4 regions of the Weizmannia sp. WK01 genome follow, and region 3 is predicted to be linked to each of the others. Evidence: riboswitches for the same ligand, from Rfam matches in the RefSeq annotation. Region 3 holds a riboswitch; each other region holds the start of a gene.

Region 1 (2,201 bases), 570 kb from region 3:
CAAAGGGGAGCATCAAGGTGCTCGGGAAAGCGTTCGGAAAAACAAGCCTGCCGGAACTGCGGAAATCAATCGGCTGGGTCAGCTCCTCCATCCAGGAAAGGATACCGCGCACCCAACTTGCACGCGATGTGGTCATCAGCGGCAAATATGCATCCATCGGGCTGTATGAAGCGGTGGATGCACAAGACGAAGAGAAAGCCCTGCGCTTGATGGAACAATTACATTGTGCTTCCCTTTTTAGCCGTGCTTATGAACATTGTTCGCAAGGAGAGCGGCAGAAGCTTTTAATTGCGCGCGCGTTAATGGCGGAACCGCGCATCTTAATTTTGGACGAGCCTTGCAACGGGCTGGATTTGTTTGCCCGGGAAATTTTGCTAGAAAGTGTGGAAGAGCTGGCGAAAGATAAGAACGGACCGACGCTTGTATATGTCACGCACCATCCGGAAGAAATTTCTCCCGCTTTCCAAAAAACATTGCTGATCAGAAACGGGGAAGTTTTCCGGCAGGGCCGGACTTCCGAGATGATTGAAAAACAAGTGCTTTCCCGCTTTTTTGAGCATGAAATTCACGTGGAGTGGCGCGGAAACCGGGCATTGTTTCAAGTTGTCTGACGATTGAAAAACAAAAAAATATAAAATAATGAATTGACAAATCCCGAGCCGTCCACTAATATTTAAATATAACAAATGAATAACTTATCCAGAGAGACTGAGGGACAGGCCCGATGACGTCCAGCAACCTTCAAATCTTTTTTTGAAAGGTGCTAATTCCTGCAGAATGGTTCATTCTGAGAGATAAGTCACTTGACCGGCAAACCTCTTTCGAATGAAAGAAGTTTTTTTTTTGCCAAAAGGAACAGAAGGAGTTTTCAACATGCTGGTATTAGAAGATATTCATAAGGTATACGGAAAAGGGAAGGACAAAAAGGTTGAAGCGTTAAAAGGCATCAACCTGCGTGTTGAAAAAGGGGAAATCTTCGGGGTGGTTGGTTACAGTGGTGCCGGGAAAAGCACACTGATTCGGTGCGTCAATCTGCTCGAGCGGCCGACTTCCGGGAAAGTGCTCGTTAACGGGGTCGACCTTGTGCGCCTGCCGCCTGCCAAGCTACGTCAAGAGCGAAAAAAAATCGGCATGATTTTCCAGCAGTTCAATCTGCTTCAGTCAAAGACGATTTTTCAAAATGTGGCCATGCCGCTTGTGCTGGAACATCGCCCGAAGGAAGAAATAAAGGCAAAAGTGGCAGAATTATTGTCTTTTGTCGGGCTGGAAGAGAGAATGCATCACTACCCTGACCAGTTGTCAGGCGGCCAGAAACAAAGGGTCGGTATTGCAAGAGCCCTTGCGACAGATCCGGACATCTTGCTTTGTGACGAGGCAACGTCTGCCCTTGACCCGAATACGACCGAAGCCGTGTTGGACCTTTTGCGGAAAGTCCGGGACGAGCTGGGCATTACGATCCTGATGATTACCCACGAAATGAATGTCATTCGTGATATTTGTGATAAAGTGGCGGTGCTGGACGGCGGAAAAATTGTGGAGCAGGGCCCTGTAATCGACCTTTTCACAGAACCGAAAACGCAAATTGCGAGAAGCTTTGTGAAAACTGTGCTGAATGATTCGATTCCGCCATCGGTGCAAAAACTGATCGATGAAAGCAGCAAAGACAACCCGCACGGCATTTACCGGATTCTGTTTAAGGGAGCTTCCACCAATATGCCGCTGTTATCCAATACAGCAAAACAATTTTCAATCGACCTGAATGTGCTTCATGGCATGATCACCGAACTTCAGGGAATCCCTTTTGGCAACCTGCTTGTCGAATTGAAAGGCGACCCGGAAGAAATGAAGCGGGCCATTCAGTACATCAACGATCACGAAGCGATCATTCGGGAGGTGGAGAAAAATGGCATTTGATTGGTCATGGTTTTGGCCGCAATTTTTCACGGCAATGGGCCAGACGCTGTATATGGTGGCTGTATCATTACTCATTTCCATCATCATCGGCATCCCGGTTGGCGTCATTCTCGTTATTACCCGGGAAAACGGCATATGGGAAAACAAATGGATTTTTAATATTTTAAATGTGATTATCAATATTTTTCGGTCGATCCCGTTTATTATTCTCGTTGTCGCGATCATTCCGTTTACGCGCTGGGTTGTCGGGACAGCGATCGGAACAACCGCAGCGATTGTGCCGCTTG
Region 2 (2,201 bases), 1.1 Mb from region 3:
ATTCCGGCTGACAGTACTGTTGAAAAAGTGCTTCATTCTCCCGGATCAGGGTACCCGGCTGGACTGTCCTGCGTGAAAGTTGGCGCAGCAGTATGCCGTTTGTCCAGGGGTCATGATGCTTGTCCAAATGAATCATTTTTCCACCTCGCTTTGCCTTCATTCAGTCTGTGTCAATTGATATATGTAGTTTACCCCCGCAGGTTGGAAAACGCACTGAAAAAGAAGACTTTTCCAAACCATAGTTGTTAATATAAAAAATAAATTGAATTTTATGTTAGAATCAATGAAAAGGAAGGTGAAATTTAATGAGCCTGCCAAAATGTTTGAATTGTAACCATCAATTTAAGTGGATTTATATTTTTAAGAGACTATGGAAGTTTGACCAAACCATGGAATGTCCAAATTGTACAGCCAAGTTATATCCAAGTATGAAGTTTCGAAATAAAGTTGGTTATCTTTCTCTACTTTGCCTTTTCGTATCATTTGGACTGATGATATTGGGCATTCCAAAAGTTGCATTCATAACACTAATCGTCATTATTTGGGTTTGTTTGATTCTTACGATGCCTTATGTTTATTCGTTTGATAATAAGGAAAGACCTCTATGGTAAAAGGTAGCTGTTGCTCCTTTTTAAAAAGATGCTGCAGAAATCCGGGTGAGATGAAGCACAGATTTGAGCCTGGTACGACTGAGGACATCCGCAAGTTTAAAGATGAATGACCAATCTGGTACAGAAGCAAAATTTTGAAGAAAAGCCCAAGGAAGCTAGCCAAAAAATGAAGGGTCAGTTGGAAACCTTTTCCATCAAATGAGGATCAAAAACCGACATATAAACATTTTTCTTGAAAATGGGCCTGATTTTCTTTATCAGAATTTTTCGTTGACGAATAGCATAAGAAGGTATACAATAAACTTCAAGCTTATATATTGTTATTTTCTTATCAAGAGAGGTGGAGGGAAGGGCCCTGTGAAGCCTCGGCAGCAGGTCCGGAAATGGGCACTGTGCCAATTCCTGCAGGTGGTGGCCTGAAAGATAAGAAGATTTCCCGGGAATGGATATCTTCTTACTTCAGGGTAAGAAGATTTTTGTCGTTTAATCCTTAGTAATCGAATGCGAAAGAAGGGAATAGAGTGGAGCAAACGCGGCTCACATATGAACAGTTTACGTCGGATCCGTTCGCAGCGTTCGTGCCGGAAGATGAAACGAAGGGCGCATTGGAAATTTTGCAGTGGGCATATGGCACGTACGGCAAATCAGTGGTATATGCGTGCAGTTTCGGCGCAGAAGGAATGGTGCTGATTGATCTCATTTCGAAAGTCAGAGAAGATGCGGATATCGTATTTTTGGATACCGACCTGCACTTTCCGCAGACTTACGAATTGATTGAAAAAGTGAAAAAGAAATATCCGGCTTTAAATATACAAATGAAAAAACCGTCGCTTACGCTTGATGAACAGGCGGCGCAATACGGATCTGCCCTTTGGAAAAGGGATCCGGACCAATGCTGCTATATCCGGAAAATCAAGCCGCTTGAAGAAACGCTGCAGGGAGCGGCGGCCTGGATATCCGGCTTACGGCGGGAGCAATCGCCGACAAGGGCAAAAACGAATTTTGTCAATAAAGATGAAAGGTTCCATTCGATTAAAATTTGCCCGCTGATTCATTGGACATGGGATGATGTTTGGAACTATATCCGGTCTAACAATCTTCCATATAACGAATTGCACGACCAGGGATATCCGAGCATCGGCTGCTTCCCGTGCACACGTGCTGTCGGAAACAGCGACTCAAGAGCAGGAAGATGGGCGGGCTTTAATAAAACCGAATGCGGGCTGCATACGGTTCAGAAAAAATAAGGCTGCTATATAAAATGACATAGGTAATAAGAGTAAGCATCAGTCTGCATGACAAGATTTCGTTCATTTTACAAAATTCCTAGATTTGGTAAGAATGCGGCAAAAATTTATATACAAATCGGTTTTATGAAAAAACCAGGGAAAAAATTGCACTTGGAAGCTGATTCAGCGTATAGAGAAGATAAAATCGCATTTTCGAAGATGGATTCTTTTATATTTTGAGATGGAGCTTGCTGATAAATTGGGTACAAACGCAGAATTGGACCCGTTCAGCAAGCTCTAGCGGCAAAAGCAGCCAGCTTTTTCAGGTGCCCGCTTGTAGCCAATCCAGACTAGGATTGTT
Region 3 (2,201 bases):
CACTGTTCCTTCAAATAGAAGCGTCTATGTTCATTCTTTGCCAAAATTTGTTTAGGTAAAAACAATCCGGGCAATGGATCCCTTGCCCGAAAACATTCCTTATTCTGTGACGCTTACGCTGGCGCTGGCAACTGCCCGTTTGTGTCTTCTGATTGTATAGAAAATGAGGATGGCCCATATTGCCGCAATGGCTGTATAGGTAACGCCGTACCAGCCGCTACCGGCGCCCGCCATTTTTAATAAAGTTTGCACGTTGCTGAACACAATCATGCCGCTGACTATGACAGCCAGCAAATGAGCCGGCAGGATTTTAACCAGATAGGCTGCAATCGGTGCGGCGATCAGGCCGCCAAGCATGAGGGCGATCGTCCAAATCCAGTTAATCTGCATAGCGCCGAGGGATAAAAGGAAACCGATGCTTGATGCTAGGGATACGGCAAATTCACTGGTATCCACCGAGCCGATCACTTTCCGCGGTTCGATGTCATTTCTGGAAAGCAAAGCCGGTGTGGCGATAGGACCCCAGCCGCCGCCCCCCGTTGCATCAAAAAATCCTGCGACAAAGCCGAGCGGGATAAAAAATACGTTTGAACCGGTCTTCTTTTTGACTTTCAACGCCCCGCGCGCATTGATCAGAAACCGGATAAGAATATAGAGGCCAAGGGCGATCAGAAAAATAGAAATGTACGGTTTTAATGTGCTCGCAGGAAGATGGCTAAGAACGGTTGCCCCGAGAAAGGCACCGACAGCTCCTGGTACAACCAGTTTCCAAATGATCCCTTTATCGACATTCCCAAATTTCATATGTGAAACCCCGGAAGCCGCCGTTGTAAAAACTTCCGCCAAATGCACAGAAGCGGATGCGACAGCCGGCGCAATCCCGAAAGCCAGCAAAAGTGAGGTTGAAGTCACCCCGTAACCCATTCCGAGAGATCCATCCACCAATTGTGCGGCAAGGCCGACAAGTGCTAAGACAATTAATTTTTGCATGTTCATGTTCCCCGCTTTCTTCATCCATAAATTTGATTCATCCTGATGTAGAGGAATTATACGCATCAGGGCCTATCCTGGTTCAAACGGCCGGCCTTGCAGAAATAAAAAATCTTTCCGCCATTTTTACGGAAAGACAGCGAGTAAAGGATAAGCGCTTATCTTTCAAAATGGTACCCATTTTGCTGGAATTGGCACCTTGCTGCTCGCTGCAGGTTGCCGGACTTCATAGGGCCAGATCCCTCCGTCGCTCTTGATAAGTAATTTGTTGTTGTTTAAAATTTTATCAGAAAATAAATGGAAGTCAATATAATTATTGCAAGTTTTTTTATCGGATTTATACGAATGAGGGGATAAAGAAAAAACTCCCCATCAGATCACGCTCTGTCGGGAGTTTTTTTCTTTACGCTGGATGGGTTTTAAAAAGCAGGTCATCAGGACCAGGCGGGGCATCATGGCCGCTTTCATTCGCTTCACAAAACGAAAAAGAGTCCAAACGGGTTAGCGTGCCGCCCATTCTGGCAGTTTGATACGCGCTGCACACCCGTGCCTGCCCCCCCTCCGAGTGAACCGGTTTTATCAACACCGCTCGTTGGTGCCCGCTTATCGCGCAGTTGGATTTCTGCCTTCTCCCCGCCCAAGTGAACCGGTTTTATCAACACAGCCTGCTGGAGCCTATTCCTTTCCTTTGATTCTCAGTGACAGGACGACCAGCACGATTAAAATAGCGAGGCAGACGCTTGTTCCAATCGGATTGCCGCCGCCCAGCAAAAAGGACAGGAAAATGCCCGAGAGTGCAAGCAGCGCAATCCAGACCATGAAAGGATACCCTTTTACACGGAAGGAAGGCAATTTTGCATACGACTTCCGGAGCCGCAGTTCGGCTGCACAGATGGCGATCCAGACAAGGACGACGGTAAATCCCGGGATGGTCATCAAATAGCTGATGACCTCATCCGGCGTAAGATAGGCCAGAATCACGCCGGCTAAAATAAACAGCGAGGTCAGCAAAATACTGGTGAGCGGGACGCCTTTCCGGGAAATTTTTAAAAAGGCGCGCGGCGCTTCTCCGGACTGCGCCATGTTAAACAGTGTGCGCGAAGTGGCATAAATACCGGAATTGGCGGCAGAAAGAACGGCCGTTAAGAGCACAAAATTCATCACATGGGCGGCAGCAGGGATCCCGGTGCGGCTGAATACCTGCACAAACG
Region 4 (2,201 bases), 540 kb from region 3:
GTCCCAAACGTATCGATGGAAATAGAAACGGGCTTCGCCACCCCGATCGCATACGCAAGCTGTACCTCGCATTTTTCCGCAAGGCCTGCCGCAACAATATTTTTCGCAACATAGCGGGCGGCATAAGCAGCGGAACGGTCCACTTTCGTCGGGTCTTTCCCGGAAAATGCGCCGCCGCCGTGACGTGCATAGCCGCCGTACGTGTCGACAATGATTTTGCGGCCGGTCAGCCCCGCATCCCCTTGAGGGCCGCCGATAACAAAGCGGCCGGTCGGATTAATCAAATACTTTGTATCCGCATCGAGCAAGTGTGCCGGCACAACCGGTTCAATGACGTATTTTTTCATATCTTCCTGGATTTGTCCGGCGCTTGTGTCAGGATCATGCTGCGTTGAAATGACAATCGTATCAATGCGGGCAGGCTGGTTGTTCTCGTCATATTCAACTGTCACCTGTGTCTTCGCATCCGGGCGCAAATACGGGATCACTTCTTGTTTGCGGAGTTCAGCAAGACGGCGGGCAAGCTTGTGGGCAAGCGAAATGGGAAGCGGCATCAGCTCTTCTGTCTCATTGCAGGCAAACCCGAACATCAGGCCCTGGTCGCCGGCTCCGATTGCCTCAATCTCTTCGTCGCTCATCCCGCCTTCGCGGGCTTCCAAAGCCTGGTTAACGCCGCGCGCAATATCTTCGGACTGTTCGTCAATCGATGTCAGCACAGCGCATGTTTCCGCATCAAACCCGTATTTCGCGCGCGTATAGCCGATCTCTTTAATGGTCTTGCGCACCACTTTCGGAATATCCACATATGTATTGGTGGAAATTTCCCCCGTGACGAGCACAAGCCCTGTCGTGACGGAAGTTTCACAGGCAACGCGGGCATTCGGGTCTTTTTCTAAAATGGCATCCAAAATGGCATCGGAAATCTGGTCGCAAATTTTGTCCGGATGGCCTTCCGTCACCGATTCCGATGTGAACAAATGCCGTCCTTTTAACATCCGCTTTTCCTCCTTATATGGTTACATATTGGAAACGGTACTCATACCCTAAACTCGATTCATTTCATGTACAAAGCCAAAAATAAAAACCTTCCCCATTCATCATGAGTGGAAAGGTTTTGACTTCAATCAATCGCGCCTTTCACTCTTATCGTTCAAGGAAACATTCCTTGCTGCAGGTTAGCACCTTTGCCTGGAAGTCAAGCGGCAGCTGCGTTGCGAGCGCATTGCCTGTTCCAGAGGCGGGTTGCTGGGTTTCATCGGGCCCGTCCCTCCACCAGCTCGGGATAAGAGTATCCGTTCAAAGTAAAATCATACGCAATTTAGCAGGCGCTGTCAATGATTTTTTCGCCCTTCTCCCCTTTGTCCTCTGCATTTTTCCCGGAAAAAAGTATGTAATAAACGGATGAATATGTTATACTGATATCGTTTAAAGTGAAATAAGTTATTCAAAGGGGCGGTTTATGAAAATGGATCTGATTGGCGCTTCTGACGATTTAAAGTTTTTGTTGTCGGGGGAAAACGTACGCATGCAGCTTTCCGTGCCACAATTAATGGAAAAAATTATCGAACGGAAAGAAGCTGTACTGACAACGGAAGGGGCCATTTCTGCTGCAACAGGAAAATATACAGGAAGGTCACCGAAAGATAAATTTATTGTCGTCGACTCCGAATCAAAAGACCGTGTCGACTGGGGCAAAATCAACCAGCCGGTTTCTCCCGGCGTGTTCAACAGGCTTTATGAAAAAATGGTCCGGCATTTAAAAGGGAAAGACGAAATTTTTGTGTTTAAAGGTTTTGCGGGTGCCGATCCAAAAAGCCGCCTTCCGATCCAGACCGTGAATGAGTTCGCCTGGCATAATTTATTCGCGCATCAATTGTTTATCCGGCCGGATGCGGAGGAGCTCTATCAACACGATGCGCAATTTACGATTCTTTCCGCGCCGCTGTTTAAGGCAGACCCGGCGCTTGACGGCACGCATTCCGAAGCGTTCATCATGATTTCACTTGAACGCCGGATAATTTTGATCGGCGGGACGGAATATGCAGGCGAAATGAAAAAAAGCATTTTTTCCATCATGAATTACTTGCTGCCGCAAAAAGGCATCCTTCCCATGCACTGCTCCGCCAATACTGGGAAAAACGGCGATACGGCCCTGTTTTTCGGCTTGTCCGGGACCGGGAAAACGACGCTTTCCGCCGATC

Evidence for each region. A riboswitch is a leader RNA that binds a small molecule or an ion and turns the genes downstream of it on or off. The one in region 3 is predicted to bind S-adenosylmethionine.
Region 1: linked by a shared signal. The riboswitch ahead of OF158_RS17080 (methionine ABC transporter ATP-binding protein) and the one ahead of OF158_RS14480 (sulfite exporter TauE/SafE family protein) in region 3 are both predicted to bind S-adenosylmethionine.
Region 2: linked by a shared signal. The riboswitch ahead of OF158_RS02005 (phosphoadenylyl-sulfate reductase) and the one ahead of OF158_RS14480 (sulfite exporter TauE/SafE family protein) in region 3 are both predicted to bind S-adenosylmethionine.
Region 4: linked by a shared signal. The riboswitch ahead of metK (methionine adenosyltransferase) and the one ahead of OF158_RS14480 (sulfite exporter TauE/SafE family protein) in region 3 are both predicted to bind S-adenosylmethionine.

Annotation. Positions count from the first base shown of each region.
Region 1 is NZ_CP109616.1:3,592,860-3,595,060, reverse strand. It holds gene OF158_RS17085 (ABC transporter ATP-binding protein) at 1-611, shown strand, start outside; SAM riboswitch class I at 693-801, shown strand; gene OF158_RS17080 (methionine ABC transporter ATP-binding protein) at 874-1,914, shown strand; gene OF158_RS17075 (methionine ABC transporter permease) at 1,904-2,201, shown strand, end outside.
Region 2 is NZ_CP109616.1:393,354-395,554, forward strand. It holds gene OF158_RS01995 (glycosyl hydrolase family 28-related protein) at 1-136, opposite strand, end outside; gene OF158_RS02000 (TIGR04104 family putative zinc finger protein) at 306-611, shown strand; SAM riboswitch class I at 937-1,041, shown strand; gene OF158_RS02005 (phosphoadenylyl-sulfate reductase) at 1,133-1,858, shown strand.
Region 3 is NZ_CP109616.1:3,024,841-3,027,041, reverse strand. It holds gene OF158_RS14480 (sulfite exporter TauE/SafE family protein) at 100-996, opposite strand; SAM riboswitch class I at 1,146-1,253, opposite strand; gene OF158_RS14475 (amino acid permease) at 1,666-2,201, opposite strand, start outside.
Region 4 is NZ_CP109616.1:2,482,301-2,484,501, forward strand. It holds gene metK (methionine adenosyltransferase) at 1-995, opposite strand, end outside; SAM riboswitch class I at 1,141-1,289, opposite strand; gene pckA (phosphoenolpyruvate carboxykinase (ATP)) at 1,460-2,201, shown strand, end outside.